Regions from separate parts of the Streptomyces sp. NPDC100445 genome, predicted to be linked through region 4. Evidence: riboswitches for the same ligand, from Rfam matches in the RefSeq annotation. Region 4 holds a riboswitch; each other region holds the start of a gene.

Region 1 (4,318 bases), on a different contig from region 4:
GTCCTGGAGGTGACCCCGGAGGAGGTGCGGGACGTCGCCCGGGCCCGCCTGCGCCCCGACAACCGCGCGGTCCTCGTCTACGAGCCGAAGTCCCCGGAGGCCACCTTGGACGCCGGGGTCCCCGAGGACCCGGAGCAGGAAGCGACCGTAGAGGCGGGCCGCGACGAGACCGAGAACGAGGAGACGGCCAAGTGACCGAGCTCGCCACCATGGAGTTCCACCCCCAGCCGCAGCCCGGCGAGGCCAGGCCCTGGGCGTTCCCGGCGCCGGAGCGCACCGCCCTCGGCAACGGCCTGACGGTGCTGCGCTGCCACCGGCCCGGCCAGCAGGTCGTCGCCGTCGAGGTGCTGCTGGACGCACCGCTGGAAGCCGAGCCGGCCGGTCTGGACGGCGTCGCCACGATCATGGCGCGGGCCTTCTCCGAGGGCACCGACCGGCACTCGGCGGAGGAGTTCGCCGCCGAGCTGGAGCGCGCGGGCGCCACGCTCGACGCGCACGCCGACCACCCCGGCGTCCGGCTCGGCCTGGAGGTCCCGGCCTCCCGCCTGGCCAAGGGCCTCGGCCTGCTCGCCGACGCCCTGCGGGCGCCCGCCTTCGCCGAGAGCGAGGTCGAGCGGCTGGTCCGCAACCGCCTGGACGAGATCCCGCACGAGCTGGCCAGCCCGGCCCGCCGGGCCGCGAAGGAGCTCTCCCGGGAGCTGTTCCCGGCGACCTCGCGCATGTCCCGCCCGCGCCAGGGCACCGAGGAGACGGTCGGGAAGATCGACGCGGCGTCCGTCCGCGCGTTCTACGACCGTCATGTGCGGCCCGCCACGGCCACCGCGGTCGTCGTCGGCGACCTGACCGGCGTCGACCTGGACGAGCTGCTCGCCGAAACCCTGGGCGCCTGGACCGGCACGCCGGGCGAGCCGCGGCCGGTGCCGCCGGTGACCGCCGACGACACGGGGCGCGTGATCATCGTGGACCGGCCCGGCGCCGTCCAGACGCAGCTGCTCATCGGCCGCGTCGGAGCCGACCGGCACGACCGCGTCTGGCCCGCCCAGGTGCTCGGCACCTACTGCCTCGGCGGCACGCTCACCTCCCGCCTGGACCGCGTCCTGCGCGAGGAGAAGGGCTACACCTACGGGGTGCGTGCCTTCGGGCAGGTGCTGCGCTCGGCGCCGGACGGCACGGGGGCGGCGATGCTCGCCATCAGCGGTTCGGTGGACACGCCGAACACCGGCCCCGCGCTGGACGACCTGTGGAAGGTGCTGCGCACGCTCGCGGCGGAGGGCCTGACCGACGCGGAGCGGGACGTCGCCGTGCAGAACCTGGTCGGCGTGGCGCCGTTGAAGTACGAGACGGCGGCGGCCGTCGCGGGCACCCTGGCCGACCAGGTCGAGCAGCACCTGCCCGACGATTTCCAGGCGACGCTCTATCAGCGGCTGGCCGCCACGGGCACGGTGGAGGCCACGGCGGCCGTCGTGAACGCCTTCCCGGTGGACCGCCTGGTGACGGTCCTCGTCGGTGACGCCGCGGCGATCAAGGCACCGGTCGAGGCGCTCGGCATCGGCGAAGTCAGCGTCGTGGCCGCGGAGTAGACGCACCGGCGGACACGACGGCGGCGCACGCGCGCGGGGGCCCTGCCGACCTACGGGTCGTCAGGGCCCCCGCCGTTCCACTCGTTCCCTCAGATGCCCGTTTTGGGGCGGACGTTGCCTGTCTGCCCTGTGGGATGCGCTACAAAAACGCGGATCTGTTTGAGGACGGCGCGCACGCCGCCGTACCGTCATGCGGGCTGTTCGTCAGGCAGTGCGCCGCACCAGCGGCACCGGACAGCCATCGCCGAGTCCCCGTACGGCGCGAGCCAGGGGAGCCGGGGACCCATCGTCCCTGGGGTGAATCGGGCGCCCGCGCGCGAGCGAGGGGGCCCGTAGGAGACCTTCCTGCTCCGAACCCGTCAGCTAACCCGGTAGGCGAGAGGGAAGGAAAGGACCAGCCACTTCATGGCGTTCATGTGCGCCGCCGGGAAGCATCGCAAGCCCGGCCGGGTCAAGCGCACCACCGCTCAGGCGGCCGGTGTCGCGGCCCTCACCACCACGGGTGTCATCGGTACCCTCGCCGCCTCCCCGGCGCTCGCCGCCGACGCTTCCGTGGAGCAGACCGGCCTCACCCCGGTCCTCACCGTGAACGACGACGTCGCCGAGCAGATCGACGCGCAGGCCGCCGCCCAGCAGCAGGCAGCCGAGCGCAAGGCCGCCGAGGAGGCCGCGCAGAAGGCCGCCGCCGAGCGGGCCCAGGAGGTCCACGAGGCCCGGATCCGCGCCGCCCGCGATGCCGAGCGCAAGCGGCTGAACGCCTTCGTCCTCCCGATAGCGCAGTCCTACGTCTCCACGGGCTACCAGGCCAGCAGCTCCCTGTGGTCCTCCGGCGCGCACACCGGCGTCGACTTCCACGCGGCCAGCGGCACCTCCGTCCACGCGGTGGGCGCCGGCACGGTCGTTTCCACGGGCTGGGGCGGCGCGTACGGCAACCAGATCGTGATCCGGATGGCCGACGGCATGTACACCCAGTACGGCCACCTGTCCTCCATCGCCGTCACGGCGGGCCAGAAGGTCGTCCCCGGCCAGCAGATCGGCCTGTCGGGCGCGACCGGTCACGTCACCGGCCCGCACCTGCACTTCGAGGCCCGTACGACCCCGGACTACGGCTCGGACGTCGACCCGGTCGCCTACCTCCGCAAGCACGGCGTGAACGTCTGACCGGACAAAAGCCCGCACAGCCTTCGCCAGACCCCGGCTCACCGAGCCGGGGTCCTCGTGTTTTCTCCGAGCCCCCCGTTTTCCGCCGATCCGCCGGCCCGCTGACCAAAAAATATCCATGGATGACGTCCTGCCGTCGGAAATTCAGGCCCATTGGAATAGAGTCACGGGAACACACGTCCATCGTCGGCGTTTCACGGGAATTAAGGCGGAGGTCGGTCATGCGTATTCCGGCGCACTCGGTGTGCACCGCTGTCCGGGACGACATCGTCGCCGGTGTCTACGAGCGCGGCAGCCGCCTCACCGAGGAAGTCCTGGCCCGTCGCTACGGCGTCTCGCGCGTCCCCGTCCGCGAGGCCCTGCGGACCCTGGAGGCGGAGGGGTTCGTGGTGACCCGCCGGCACGCGGGCGCGTGTGTGGCCGAGCCGACCGAGCAGGAGGCCGCCGACCTGCTGGAGATGCGGACGCTGCTGGAGCCGCTGGGGGCCGCCCGGGCCGCACAGCGGCGCACCGAGGCCCATCTGAAGGTGCTGCGCGGACTGGTCCGCCTGGGGCAGGACCGGGCGAGGAGGGGCGGCGGCGAGGATCTGCGCGCGCTGGGCGGCTGGTTCCACGAGACGCTCGCCCAGGCCTCCGGCAGTCCCTCGCTGACCTCGATGCTCACCCAGCTGCGGCACAAGATCGCCTGGATGTACGCGGTGGTGGCGCCGCTCGGCCCGGTGGAGTCGTGGGCGGAGCACGGGGCGATCGTGGACGCGGTGGCGCGCGGGGACGGCGAGCGCGCGCGGGCGCTCACGGCGCTGCACACCGAGCGCGCCGCCGGCGGCCATCGGCTGCGTCCGCCCGGCACGCCGGAGCGTGTGAGGACCTCGCAACGAACCGTAAACATGACGGGCCCGCGCAATTAACGCGGGCACCGTATACAAAGGTGAGGTATTCCCGGGAGGGTGCTTTTCGCTGCCCGAATTCAGCGCCGCCGCAATTCTCGGGGCGGTGTCGGCGCGCGGCGGCCCGTAAAGCGACCGAATGGCGTGCGCGGTGTGCGGTAGAACCGCGGAATCCGCGAACCGCGCTCTCGGGCACCGAAACGACGGAGCCGCGCCCCCCGGAAAGGGGGGCGCGGCTCCGTCGCTCCGCGCGGTGTCGCTCAGACGGTCTCGGGCAGCTCGTCCAGGCCCTCGGCGACCAGCTTGGCAAGCCGGTCCAGGGCGGCGTCCGCGCCCTCCGCGTCGGAGGCGAGGACGATCTCCTCACCGCCCTGGGCGCCCAGGCCCAGGACGGCCAGCATGGACGCCGCGTTGACGGGGTCGCCCCCGGCCTTGGCGATGGTGACCGGGACGCCTGTGGCCGTGGCGGCTCGGACGAAGATGGAAGCGGGGCGGGCGTGGAGGCCCTCGGCCCAGCCGACGTTGACGCGGCGCTCAGCCATGTGTTGCTGCCCTTCAGTACTCAGGGTTGTCTAGACCAGTTTCCCATATGGTGAAGCGTGCCCGGAGCGGACGTCCGCCCGCTGCGGTGTGCCGCCGGACCGCGGCCTCGGTCCGGCGTGCCGTTCCCACAGACTGCCTCGCGCCGTT
Region 2 (4,318 bases), on a different contig from region 4:
GCCCTCGCTGCCGATGCTCCTCGCGCTCGCCCGTATCTACGGTACGACCGTCTCCGAGCTGCTCGGCGAGACGGTCGCCGACCGGGACGCGATCGTGCGGGCCGCCGACATGGAGTCCACGCGGGCGGGCGGATGGACGTACGTGCAGGCCGGCGCGCCCGGCCGCGGCATGCAGGCCCTGCGGGTGCGCGTGCCCCACGGCTCGCAGGGCGACATGGTGCGCGTCCATCCCGGCGAGGAGTGGCTGTACGTCCTGAGGGGGCGGCTCCGGCTCCGGCTCGGCGACACCGCGCACCTGCTCGCCACCGGCGACAGCGCGCACTTCGACTCCCTCACCCCGCACCGCCTGGCCGCCGAGGACCAGGACGGCGTGGAGCTGCTGTTCGTCCACACCCTGTTGCAGAGTCCCACGGCCACGCTGTGCCTGGGACCACCGACCGGAGAGCTGCCATGAGCGACTTCGAGACCAGGTTCCCCCGTTCCCTGTGGATCCGCCTGATCATCTACATCGCCCTCGGGCACGTCCTCGCGGCGTTCCTGTACCTGCTGTTCACGGTGGGCGCCAAGTCCTGACCTGCCCGCCGCTCAGTCCAGCAGGCGCTCGCGGAGCCGTGCGCGGGTGTCGGGGGAGAGGCCCAGGCCCCGGAGCAGGTAGGTGTCGACGTCGCCCCACGTCTCCTCGATGCTCCGGAAGGCCGCCTCCAGGTACTCGGCGCGGGCGTCGAAGAGCGGGTCGAGCAGTGCCATGACCTCGGGGGTGTACGCGGTGTCCGCGCTGCCGCTGCGGCGCACCTTGTAGCGGCGGTGCCGCGCGTTGGACTCCAGGTAGTCGGCGACGATCGCGTCCCGCTCCACCCTGAGGGCCAGGAGGGTGACGGCTATCGAGATGCCCGCGCGGTCCTTGCCGGCCGCGCAGTGCATCAGCGCGGGCACGCTGTCGTCGGCGAGCGCGTGCAGCACGCGGGAGTGCTCGGCCGTGCGCTCCTTGACGATCTTCCGGTAGGAGGCGGTCATCCGGGCCGCCCCCTTGCCGCCGTCGAGGATCGCGCGCAGCTGCTCCAGGTCGCCGTCCCGGACCATCTTCCAGAACTCGGCGCCGTCCGCCGGGTCGCTCAGCGGCAGGTTCACGTTCCGCACACCGGGCAGTTCGACGTCGGGTCCCTCCAGTCGCTGGTCGGCCGCGTTGCGGAAGTCGAAGACCGTGTGCAGGCCCAGGGAGGCGAGGAACTCCGCGTCGTCCTCGGTCGCGTGCGCCAGGTGCCCACTGCGGAACAGCACGCCGTGGCGCACCCGTCGGCCGTCCGTGGTCGGCAGCCCGCCCACGTCACGGAAGTTGCGCACTCCGGACAGCTCCGGCTCGGTCGACGGGACCTGCTGCGTCACGGGGGCTCCTCCCGGTCGGCCCCGTCGGCGCGGCTCACCGGCGGGCACTGCGACGACCATACGACATCGATTTCCCCAGGCGGCAGGTGTCCGGCGGGCGTGGTCACACCCACCGGCCGACCTCCCGGGGGAGGGGCGCCGTGGTCCCCGCCCGGCTCCGGGCACGGCACCACGGCGCACCGGTACGGGGACCGAGGAGTAGCCCGGACTCCGCGTTCCTCCGGTTATATGACGCTTGGGAGGAATGCCCCCATCGTGACATTGTGCCCAACTCGCGGTCGACCGACCGGACATGTGAGGGACCTACGTGACCAGCGTCATAGTGGTGACCGTACGTCGCATGTCATGCCCACGTAATGTCGTTGCCCAGCCGGGTACTTGAGGGACGGGCGAGGCGGAGTTGCACGCAGGGTGACCACGAGTTCCCCGGTGCGGGTGCCCGAAACACCGGGAGCGGGAACCGGATGCTTGTCTCCCCGCGTCCCGCTCGCTTACGTTCACCACCAATCCGGACGGAACGCCGAATCCTGCCGCCGCCCGGAGCCCCACACTGATCCGCGTCCGGCAGGAGCGGGGGACCCACCAGGTACGACTGCCTGTCCCGGTCTCCGCGACAGGCTTTGGGGTGCAGCCGTGCGACGCACGGCCGGGCAGCTCCAGCCCGAACCCGACAGCTGACCTCGCAGGCGCCGGAGAGGAACCGCGCCATGCCCGCCACGGGTAAGCACCGCCGCCCCAAGACCCAGCGTCTGTCCCGCTCCATCGCCGCCGCCGGGACCGGTGGCGCCGCGCTGGCCCTCCCGCTGATCGGGGCCGCCGGCGCGCACGCCGCCACCCCCGCCCAGCCCGTGGTCGGCAAGACCGTGCGGTCCCTCCCGGACACGGCGGTCAGGACCGCCGCGCAGCCGGCTCCGGGCCTGCGCACCTACACGGTCCGCAGCGGCGACTACCTCGCCAGGATCGCCGACGAGCAGCATGTCGGCGGCGGCTGGCAGCGCCTCTACGAGGACAACCGGCAGGCCGTCGGCGCCGATCCGTCGCTGATCCACCCGGGCCTCAGGCTCACCCTCGGCGGCAAGGCCACGGGGACCCGCACCGACTCCGCCCCGGCCCCGAGGTCCGCCCCGGCCCCGAAGCCGGCCCCGGCCCCCAAGTCCGCCCCGGCCCCCCGCACGTCCACCGGCTACACCCTCCCGGTGGCCGGCGCGGCCACCGGCACCGGCTACCACGTGGCCGGCGGCATGTGGTCCAGCGGCTACCACACCGGCGTCGACTTCGTCGTCCCCACCGGCACCTCCCTGAAGGCCGTCGCCGCGGGCACCGTCGTCTCCGCCGGCTGGGGCGGCGCCTACGGCAACCAGGTCGTCATCCGCCTGAACGACGGCTACTACGCCCAGTACGGCCACCTCTCCCAGCTCTCCGTCTCGGCCGGCCAGAGCGTCACCGCGGGGCAGCAGATAGGCCTGTCCGGCGCCACCGGCAACGTGACCGGCCCGCACCTGCACTTCGAGATCCGCACCACGCCGTACTACGGCTCCGACATCGACCCGGTCGGCTACCTCCGCCGGCACGGCCTCACCGTCGGCTGACACCCCCGCACCACCGTCCGACACGCCACCGAAGGCCGGACCCCGAACCCGGGGTCCGGCCTTCGGCGTTCCGGTTGCCAGGCGGTCAACGCGCCTGACGACGGCCCTATTCCGTGGTTGGCCGATTCTTTGTCAGTGGCTCATGTCACCGTTCGTCAACCCCCGCCTACGGTCGCGTAGGTCACATCCGAAGGTGAATCATGGTCCGACGTGGCAGACGATTCGAAGAATGACAACAGATCAGTGATCGGGTCGTACGTGGCGGTGGGGGACAGCTTCACCGAGGGCGTCGGCGACCCCGGCCCCGACGGGGCGTTCGTGGGCTGGGCCGACCGGCTCGCGGTACTGCTCGCCGACCGGCGTCCCGAGGGCGACTTCCAGTACACCAATCTCGCCGTGCGCGGCAAACTCCTGGACCAGGTCATGGCGGACCAGCTCCCCAGAGCCGTCGAACTCGCCCCGGACCTCGTCTCCTTCTGTGCGGGCGGCAACGACATCATCCGCCCGGGCACCGACCCGGACGAGGTGGCGACGCGTTTCGAAGGCGCCGTGGCCCGGCTGACCGGAGCCGTCGGCACCGTGTTGGTGACGACCGGCTTCGACACCCGTGGCGTGCCCGTGCTCAAGCACCTGCGCGGCAAGATCGCCACGTACAACGGGCACGTCCGGGCCATCGCCGACCGGTACGGCTGCCCCGTGCTGGACCTGTGGTCCCTCAGATCCGTGCAGGACCGCAGGGCCTGGGACCGCGACCGGCTGCACCTTTCACCCGAGGGACACACCCGTGTGGCGCTGCGGGCCGGGCAGGCCCTCGGCGTGGACGTCCCGGCCGACCCCGAGCAGCCGTGGCCGCCGCTGCCGCCCCGGGGCACCCTGGAGATCCGCCGCGACGACGTGCACTGGGCCCGCGAGCACCTCGTCCCGTGGATCGGACGGCGGCTGCGCGGCGAGTCCTCCGGCGACCACGTGACCGCCAAGGGGCTGTTGTCGCCGGACGACATCCGGATGCGTATCGCCGCCGTGGCCTGACCGCATCGCGGCCGTGTCCCGTGCCCCGCACCCGGGGGTCCGGGACACGGCCCGGCGGGGAACTCGTGCGACGGTTCCCGAAAGGCGGCGCGCTCAGCGTCCGCGTCCGGCCGACGCCTCGCGTTCCAGGCCGAGTTCCCGGGCGAGGGCGTCGTCCACCCATTCCTGCGCCCGGGCCCGCGGCACCCCGCCCGGGTAGGACGTCAGTTGCACCGCCAGGCCGTCCAGCAGCGCGGTCAGCCGCAGCGCCGTACCGGGCGGGTCGGCGCACACGAACTCGCCGCCCGCCACCCCCTCGGTGATGACCTCGACGATGG
Region 3 (4,318 bases), 160 kb from region 4:
CCACCAGTGACAGCTTCTGCCGGTCGGGGCCGTCGGCGGCGACGCGCAGGGTGTGCGTGCCGGAGACCAGCTCGGTGAGCCTGGCGCGCGGGTCGGCGGAGGAGCCGTCGCCGGAGCCACCGGCCGCCCCGGAGAGCAGCTTGTCCTCCAGGCCGCCGAGTTCGGGCAGGCCGAGGTCGGTGCTGATCTTCACGGTGCCGGACAGCCGCTGCACGTCCGACCTGGCGATCTTCTCGATGAGCTGCTGCGCGCTGATCCTCGGCAGGTCGGGGTCGCCGGAGTCGGCGAGCGCCGGGACGAGCCCGATCGTGGCCGCCGCCACCCCCACCACCGCGACCGGGACGGCGTACCGGGCGGCCTTGCGCCGGCCGGGACGCGGGTCCTCGTCGCGCTCGGCGCCCACTGCGTCGTCGGATGCGTACGGTGCCATGTGTGCCTTACCTCCGTCGTCGGCGGCGGCTGTCCTCACGCTGGTACACCTGAGCCGCCATTCTCACCCGGATCGGTGAGGAGTGGTGATGTCCGTGGTGACCATCTGACCAAATCGGCCGCGCCGAAGCGTCAGCCCTCGGGGCCAACTCCGTGTACGCCTGCGGTATGACATGAGGAGGCGGCATCTCCCCCGACCCGTAGGGGTCGTGCGGGGTGACGCCGCCCGGGAGGGTGCCTCGGCGGTTCAGCCGGCGCGGTGCACCACCGCGTCGCACAGCTCCAGCAGCGCCGCCTTGGCGTCGCACTCCGGCAGCGGCAGCAGCGCGGCCCGCGCCTCCTCCGCGTACCGCACGGTGTCCCGGCGGGCCTGCTCCAGCGCGGGGTGGGCGCGCAGCGCGGTCAGCGCCTCGGCGTGCCGGGCGTCGTCGCTGAGGTCGGAGTCGAGCAGCGCGCACAGGGCGACGTCCTCGGACCGGCCCAGCCGGGCGGCGCGCTCGCGCAGCCGGAGCACGGGGAGGGTGGGGATGCCCTCGCGCAGGTCGGTGCCCGGGGTCTTGCCGGACTCGTGGGAGTCGGAGGCGATGTCCAGGACGTCGTCGGCGAGCTGGAAGGCGACCCCGAGCCGTTCGCCGTACTGGGTGAGGACGTCGACGACCCGCTCGTCGGCGCCGGACATCATCGCGCCGAACCGGCAGGCGACCGCGACCAGGGAGCCCGTCTTGCCGCCGAGCACGTCCAGGTAGTGCTCGACCGGGTCGCGGCCGTCCGAGGGACCCGCGGTCTCCAGGATCTGGCCGGTGACCAGCCGTTCGAACGCGAGGGCCTGCACCCGGACCGCCTCGGGGCCGAGGTCGGCGAGGATCTGGGAGGCGCGGGCGAAGAGGAAGTCGCCGGTGAGGACCGCGACGGAGTTGCCCCAGCGCGTGTTGGCGCTGGCCACGCCGCGCCGCACGGTCGCCTCGTCCATGACGTCGTCGTGGTACAGCGTGGCCAGGTGGGTCAGCTCCACGACCACGGCGGACGGTACGACACCGGGCGCGTAGGGGTCGCCGAACTGCGCCGCGAGCATGACGAGCAGCGGCCGGAACCGCTTCCCGCCGGCCCGTACGAGGTGCTGCGCGGCCTCCGTGATGAACGGGACCTCGCTCTTGGTGGCCTCGAGCAAGCCTTCCTCGACAGCCGTCAATCCGGCCTGGACATCGGCTTCCAGAGCCTGGTCCCGCACGCTCAGCCCGAACGGCCCGACGACGGTCACGAGGGGTCTCCTGTCTGCTGCTGTCTGCTGGCGATCACACGGTTTGTCGATAGGTCGCTGCCCTCACTCAACTCAGCGTATCCGGTCCTCTTTCGATCACCGCTAGCGCCCACCGGTCCAGCCCGGGCGGTATCGGACCAGAACGGGCGCGAGTGTGATCGGATGGTAAGAACGGACATTTATCGACTTAACCGTAATTCGGTTATTCTTTCGTGACCTCTCCGAACTCCGGCCCGCCACCTTTCGGCCACGCCCACCGAGAGGCGGCAATGACGCGGACCCCCACCCCGCCTTCCCCGGCCCGGACCCCCCGGGGTCGAGAATCCGCCGATTCCCTCTTGTCTGTTTTGGAATGATTTGCCATTTCGTGAATTGGGTCACGCGCCCGTTCCGCAGCCCTACCGGGCACGGCCCGCCCGAACCCTTGCGCCGTAGGCGAGTTGAGGATTGGCGACCGCAAAGGATCAAGCACCCCATACGGCGTCGATCAAGGTCAAACGGTGCGATGTGTGAATCCGGCACTTGTTCCCGACATGTGCTCTCGCATACGTTCCCGGCCGTCGGGCGGACGCCTAATCCTGCCGCCGCCCGCATAACCCATCGACGAACCCATTCGTACGGCAGGAGCGGGGGACCCAGGTAAGCCGCCGGTCCGGAACGGCACACGCCGCACCGGGACGGCTAGGGGTGAAGCCGTGCCTCCTCCAGGGCACGGCCGGGCGCCTCCCCGCCCGAACCCGACAGCTCACCTCGCAGGCGACGGAGAGGAACACCCCCATGTCTGCCGCCGCTCAGCCCCGCCGTACCCGCACCAGCCGCCTCGTCCGCGTCCTCACCGCCGCGGGCACCGGCGCCGTCGTCCTCGCCCTGCCGCTCATCGGCGCCACCGGCGCCGCCGCGGCCACCACCACCGCCGCCCCGGCCGCCGCCACCACCCCGGCCGGCTACCCGAACAACCTCGACGGCTGGATCCGCGAGTCGCTCGCGATCATGGCCCAGAAGGGCATCCCGGGCACCTACAACGGCATCTACCGCAACATCATCCGCGAGTCGTCGGGCAACCCGGCCGCCATCAACCTGTGGGACTCCAACGCGGCCGCCGGCATCCCCTCCAAGGGGCTGCTCCAGGTCATCGACCCCACCTTCAAGGCCTACCACGTGGCCGGCACGTCGTTCGACATCTACGACCCGGTCGCGAACATCACCGCCGCGTGCAACTACGCGGCCGCGCGGTACGGCTCGATCGACAACGTCTTCGGCGCGTACTGACCGGCACCGGCGGCCGACGCCGCCGGCCTCCCGGCCCACCCGGTCGGCCGACCCTCCCGGTCAGCCGGCCGGGAACAGTCTCTCGAGGACGACGGCGACGCCGTCGTCCTCGTTGGACGAGGTGACCTCGTCCGCGATGGCCCTCAGTTCGGGGTGGGCACCGGCCATCGCGACGCCGTGGCCCGCCCACCGGAACATCGGGATGTCGTTGGGCATGTCCCCGAACGCGACGGCCCGTTCGGCGGCGACCCCCAGCCGCTCGGCGGCCAGCGCGAGCCCCGTCGCCTTGGTCACCCCGCTCGGCTGGAGCTCCACGGTCCCCGGCCCCGACATCGTGACCGTCGCCAGCGAGCCCACCGCCGCGCGGGCCACGGCCGCCAGCTCGTCGTCGGACAGGACGGGGTGCCGCAGCAGCACCTTGCTGATCGGCGCCCGCCACAGGTCGTCCCGCCGGCCGACCCGCAGCGCGGGCAGCGTCGGACGGGGCATGCGGTAGCCGGGCTCGACGAGCGTGAGCCCATCCACGCCGTCCTGGTCGACCGCCGCGAAGACCTGCCCCACCTCCGCCTCGATCTTGCCGAGCGCGGTCTCCGCCAGTTCCCGGTCCAGCCGGACCGACCACAGCAGGCGGTCGGTCCCGGCGTCGTAGAGCTGCGCGCCCTGCCCGCACACCGCGAGGCCCGCGCGGCCGAGGCCCGCCAGGAGCGGCCGTACCCGCGGCGCCGGCCGGCCCGTCACCACCAGATGCCGGGCGCCGGCCCGCGCCACCCGCGCGAGCGCGGCCACAGACCGGTCGGAGACGGTGTCGTCGTCGCGCAGCAGCGTCCCGTCCAGGTCGGTGGCGATCAGGTCGTACGCGGGGGTGGGTGCCATGATCAGAGAATACGGACCGCCCGGCCCGCCGACTCACCTGCTCCCGCAGGCACTTGCCCGCTGACCGGGCCCCGGCCGGCACCGGCGCGGCGGGGTCAGCCGTGGGCCGCCGCCAGGTGTCTCGCCAGGCGCGGGGAGGCGAACTCCGTGCCGCAGACGAACCGCATCACCGGGCCGTACGACGACGCCGCCGGCAGACCGGTGAAGTACAGGCCCGGCACGGAGGAGACGCAGCCGGGGCCGAGCCTCGGCGCACCGCGGCTCACCGCGAGCCGGCCGCGCAGCCCGGGGCCGAGGAAGTCCAGCGCCGCGAGGTCGACGCGGTAGCCGGTGGCGGCGATGACGTGGTCGGCGGCGAGCCGCTCGGTCCGCCCGCCGTGGGTGCGGACGGTCAGCACCGGGGTGCCGTCCGGGGCCTCGGCGCCCACCACCCGCTCCACGTCCCGCACCCGCACCCCGCGCTCGAAACGCTCACGCAGCCACCAGGCG
Region 4 (4,318 bases):
CCAGTTCGCACTGGTCGGTCTCCTGACCACGGCCAACATCTTCATCGCCGTGCTCTGGACCTGATCACCGGTTCGTGTGGCCGGGCCACGCGGACCCCGGGGTTCAGACCGGCCGCACCACGCTGTGGACGGCCGACGTGCCGACGGAGGAGACCGGCTCCTCACGGACGTACGCGCCCGGCCTGGGGGCGTGGATCATCATGCCGTCGCCCGTGTAGAGCCCGACGTGGCGGTGGTCGTCGTGGAAGAGGACGAGATCGCCGGGGCGGGCGTCGGCCGGCGGGACCCTGGTGCCGGCGGCGGCCTGCCCGGGAGCGGTACGCGGCAAGGTGACGCCGGCGGACTTCCAGGCGGCCTGGACCAGGCCCGAGCAGTCGTAGGAGCCTGGCCCGGCGGCACCCCACACGCACGGTGCGCCCAGCTGGGCCCGGGCGAAGGCGACGGCCTTCCCTGCCTTGGCCGCGTCCGTGCCGGACGGCGCGGAGCCCGGGACGGTCCGCCGGGCCAGCAGCACGCGCGCGTGGGCGAGCTTCCGCTGCACGGCCGCCTTCACCGCCTTCGGGTCCCTCGGCCCCCGAGCGGCGACCTCCGGCCCGCTGCTCCCGGACGGCGCGACGGCCACGCCCTCGCCCCGCACGACGGCGTTCACGACCGGTGCCGGTGCCGCATGGGTGAGCGGTGCGACGGTGCCCACGGGGGCCGGGGCCATGACACCGCCGTCCCAGCCGGGCGCCACGGCGGCCCTGCCGTGCGCCGGGGCCGCGACACCCGCGCCGGTGGTGGGCGCGGGGCTCCCCATCTGCGTGGACGGGGACGGTGCCCGGTCCGGAGCGGGCGTGGTGTGGTGCTGGGCGGTGGGGGCCGCGGCCGGAGGGGCCGGCACGCTGCCGCGGGGGGTCGGGACGGCGCGGGCCCGGGCCGCGCGCCGGGCGACCTCGTCACGCAGCCGCTGGAGGCTGTCGGCCCGCCGCCCTGGGGCACCGGCCGGTTCCTCCGTCACCGCGGCGGTCGCGGTCGCCGAGTCCGCGCGGCGGTAGAGGTCGTCGATCTTGCGTTCGACCTCCTCCGGGCTCGGCCTGCCGTGCCCGGCCCCGGGCAGGGTCTCCGCGGTCTGGGAGAGCACGGCGAGGGAGGTGAGCGCGGCGGTGGCGAGAGCGGGGGTGCGGACGCCCGCCCCCGGGGTCCCGCCGGGGCGCGGCTTGCGGTGCGACGCCAAGGGAGGCGACTCCTTCCTAGCTGCCGCCTACCGGGTTAGCTGTCGGGTTCGGGCGGACGGAAGGGTTGCCCTACGGCGTCGTCCCGGGCGGGAGTCGGCCGATTCACCCCAGGATTCGGTGGGTCCCCGGCTCCGGGTGCCGCGCAGGGGCACGCCGGACTCGGCGGAGGCCGCGCGGCCCGGCGACGTTCGCCGGAGGGGGGTCGTGCGGCCTGACGGCAACCTAGCCAACTCGTGTGTCTTCTGTGAAGGTTGGTGCGCAGTATGTCCGATACATTTCCGTGACCTCGTGGCGCACGCGCATCCGTGTGACCAGGTGCTTCCGGTGCGTGAGGGGAGGTGGGGCGCTCGTGTGGCGAACATCGGTTCCCGGGACGGTGACCGGTTGTCGGTGGGGCGCCCTAGACTCGGAGAGCGATGAGCAGCCTCTTTGACGACAGCTTCCTGGCGGACCTCCAGCCCCCGCGCGGGCACGACGAGGAGCTTCCGCCGCCGCCCGAGCACGACCACGCTCCGGAGCCCGTCCCGGACGATCTGTTCGGCGGGAAGTTCGACGTGCCGCCGGACCGGGACTCCCACTACCGCGACGGCGCCCCGCGCCCCGTGATCGACGCGGCGGCGCTCCTGGAGGGGCTGAACGAGAACCAGCGCGCCGCCGTCGTGCACGCCGGTTCCCCGCTGCTCATCGTCGCCGGCGCCGGTTCCGGCAAGACCCGGGTGCTGACTCACCGCATCGCCCACCTGCTGGCCGAGCGGAGTGTCCACCCGGGGCAGATCCTCGCGATCACCTTCACCAACAAGGCCGCGGGCGAGATGAAGGAGCGCGTGGAGCAGCTCGTCGGCCCGCGCGCCCACGCGATGTGGGTGATGACGTTCCACAGCGCGTGCGTGCGGATCCTGCGCCGCGAGTCGAAGAAGCTGGGCTTCACCTCGTCGTTCTCGATCTACGACGCGGCCGACAGCAAGCGCCTGATGGCCCTGGTCTGCCGGGATCTGGAACTCGACCCCAAGCGCTACCCGCCCAAGTCCTTCAGCGCCAAGATCAGCAACCTCAAGAACGAGCTGATCGACGAGGAGGACTTCGCCGCCCGGGCCACCGACGGCTTCGAGAAGACCCTCGCCCAGGCGTACGCGCTCTACCAGTCGCGGCTGCGCGAGGCCAACGCCCTCGACTTCGACGACCTGATCATGACGACGGTCAACCTGCTGCGCGCCTTCCCGGACGTCGCCGAGCACTACCACCGCCGCTTCCGGCACGTTCTGGTCGACGAGTACCAGGACACCAACCACGCCCAGTACGCGCTGGTGCGCGAGCTGGTCGGGACGGGCGAGCGGGCCGCCGCGGACGCCGGCGTGCCGCCCGGCGAGGGGGACCTGCCCCCCGCCGAGCTGTGCGTCGTGGGCGACGCGGACCAGTCGATCTACGCCTTCCGGGGTGCGACGATCCGCAACATCCTCCAGTTCGAGGAGGACTACCCGAACGCGACGACGATCCTGCTGGAGCAGAACTACCGCTCCACGCAGACGATCCTGTCCGCCGCCAACGCGGTCATCGAGCGCAACGAGTCACGCCGTCCGAAGAATCTGTGGACCAACGCCGGCCACGGCGCCCGGATCACCGGCTACGTCGCCGACACCGAGCACGACGAGGCGCAGTTCGTCGCGGACGAGATAGACCGGCTCACCGACGCGGGCGAGGCACGCGCCGGGGACGTCGCCGTCTTCTACCGCACCAACGCCCAGTCCCGTGTCTTCGAAGAGGTCTTCATCCGGGTCGGCCTGCCGTACAAGGTCGTCGGCGGCGTCCGCTTCTACGAGCGCAAGGAGGTCCGGGACGTCCTGGCCTACCTGCGCGTGCTCGCCAACCCGGAGGACTCGGTGCCGCTGCGCCGCATCCTCAACGTGCCCAAGCGGGGCATCGGCGACCGTGCGGAGGCCATGGTCGACGCCCTCGCCCAGCGGGAGAAGATCAGCTTCCCGCAGGCCCTGAAGCGGGTCGACGAGGCGTACGGCATGGCCGCGCGGTCGACGAACGCCGTGAAGCGGTTCAACACGCTGATGGAGGACCTGCGCACGATCGTCGAATCCGGTGCCGGACCGGCGACCGTCCTCGAAGCCGTGCTCGAACGCACCGGTTACCTGGCCGAGTTGCAGGCCTCCACCGACCCGCAGGACGAGACCCGCATCGAGAACCTCCAGGAACTCGCGGCCGTGGCGCTCGAGTTCGAGCAGGAACGCGCCGAGGGCGAGTCCGGTACGCTCGCCGACTTCCTGGAGCAGGTCGCCCTGGTCGCCGACTCCGATCAGATCCCCGACGAGGAGGGCGGCGACGGCGTCATCACGCTGATGACCCTGCACACCGCCAAGGGCTTGGAGTTCCCGGTCGTGTTCCTGACCGGCATGGAGGACGGCGTCTTCCCGCACATGCGCGCCCTCGGCGAGGTCAAGGAGCTGGAGGAGGAGCGGCGCCTGGCCTATGTCGGGATCACCCGTGCCCGGGAGCGGTTGTACCTCACGCGGTCGGCGCTGCGCAGTGCGTGGGGCCAGCCGTCGTACAACCCGCCCTCCCGCTTCCTGGAGGAGATCCCGGCCGCCCACCTGGAGTGGAAGCGGACAGGGGGCGCGGCGCCGGTGTCGTCCGGGCCGGTGTCCGGGATCGCGGCCTCGCTGTCTTCGTCCCGCTCGCGGTCCTCGGCGTCGGGCGCGTCCGGGTTCGCCACGCGGCGCACGGCCGAGAAGCCGGTGGTCACGCTTGTGGTCGGCGACCGGGTCACCCACGACCAGTTCGGGCTGGGCACGGTCGTCGGGGTGAAGGGCACGGGCGCGAACGCGGAGGCCACGATCGACTTCGGGGACACCAAGCCGAAGCGGCTGCTGCTGCGGTACGCGCCGGTGGAGAAGCTCTAGGGAAGAAGGCCCCCGCCGTCGGGCGGGGGCCCGCCGGTCCCTACGTCGGATCGAGTCCGTGGCTGCGCAGCCACGGCAGCGGGTCTATGGCCGCCCCGCCCGCCGGACGCACCTCGAAGTGCAGGTGCGGACCCGTGGAGTTGCCGGAGTTGCCGGAGTAGGCGATCGGCTGGCCGGCCTTGACGGTCGTACCGG

What was found. Region 4 has a riboswitch for cyclic di-AMP ahead of ACIQVT_RS27555 (C40 family peptidase). Riboswitches for the same ligand answer to the same signal wherever they lie in the genome.
Region 1: it holds a riboswitch for cyclic di-AMP, as region 4 does, so the genes downstream of both, ACIQVT_RS22380 (M23 family metallopeptidase) here and ACIQVT_RS27555 (C40 family peptidase) in region 4, are expected to answer to the same signal.
Region 2: it holds a riboswitch for cyclic di-AMP, as region 4 does, so the genes downstream of both, ACIQVT_RS30850 (peptidoglycan DD-metalloendopeptidase family protein) here and ACIQVT_RS27555 (C40 family peptidase) in region 4, are expected to answer to the same signal.
Region 3: it holds a riboswitch for cyclic di-AMP, as region 4 does, so the genes downstream of both, ACIQVT_RS28325 (transglycosylase SLT domain-containing protein) here and ACIQVT_RS27555 (C40 family peptidase) in region 4, are expected to answer to the same signal.

The regions. Positions count from the first base shown of each region.
Region 1 is NZ_JBIVZV010000009.1:231,807-236,124, reverse strand. Features, by position in the region: gene ACIQVT_RS22390 (M16 family metallopeptidase) at 1-195, shown strand, start outside; gene ACIQVT_RS22385 (M16 family metallopeptidase) at 192-1,580, shown strand; cyclic di-AMP (ydaO/yuaA leader) riboswitch at 1,813-1,973, shown strand; gene ACIQVT_RS22380 (M23 family metallopeptidase) at 1,986-2,741, shown strand; gene ACIQVT_RS22375 (GntR family transcriptional regulator) at 2,963-3,649, shown strand; gene ACIQVT_RS22370 (HPr family phosphocarrier protein) at 3,889-4,170, opposite strand.
Region 2 is NZ_JBIVZV010000015.1:181,281-185,598, reverse strand. Features, by position in the region: gene ACIQVT_RS30865 (helix-turn-helix domain-containing protein) at 1-454, shown strand, start outside; gene ACIQVT_RS30860 (DUF6126 family protein) at 451-573, shown strand; gene ACIQVT_RS30855 (tyrosine-protein phosphatase) at 586-1,383, opposite strand; cyclic di-AMP (ydaO/yuaA leader) riboswitch at 1,929-2,085, shown strand; gene ACIQVT_RS30850 (peptidoglycan DD-metalloendopeptidase family protein) at 2,091-2,972, shown strand; gene ACIQVT_RS30845 (SGNH/GDSL hydrolase family protein) at 3,216-4,001, shown strand; gene ACIQVT_RS30840 (TetR/AcrR family transcriptional regulator) at 4,095-4,318, opposite strand, start outside.
Region 3 is NZ_JBIVZV010000013.1:204,461-208,778, forward strand. Features, by position in the region: gene ACIQVT_RS28315 (outer membrane lipoprotein carrier protein LolA) at 1-430, opposite strand, end outside; gene ACIQVT_RS28320 (polyprenyl synthetase family protein) at 677-1,687, opposite strand; cyclic di-AMP (ydaO/yuaA leader) riboswitch at 2,279-2,459, shown strand; gene ACIQVT_RS28325 (transglycosylase SLT domain-containing protein) at 2,465-2,956, shown strand; gene ACIQVT_RS28330 (HAD family hydrolase) at 3,017-3,829, opposite strand; gene ACIQVT_RS28335 (FAD-dependent oxidoreductase) at 3,925-4,318, opposite strand, start outside.
Region 4 is NZ_JBIVZV010000013.1:43,798-48,115, reverse strand. Features, by position in the region: gene ACIQVT_RS27560 (hypothetical protein) at 1-64, shown strand, start outside; gene ACIQVT_RS27555 (C40 family peptidase) at 104-1,216, opposite strand; cyclic di-AMP (ydaO/yuaA leader) riboswitch at 1,225-1,392, opposite strand; gene pcrA (DNA helicase PcrA) at 1,634-4,123, shown strand; gene ACIQVT_RS27545 (M23 family metallopeptidase) at 4,164-4,318, opposite strand, start outside.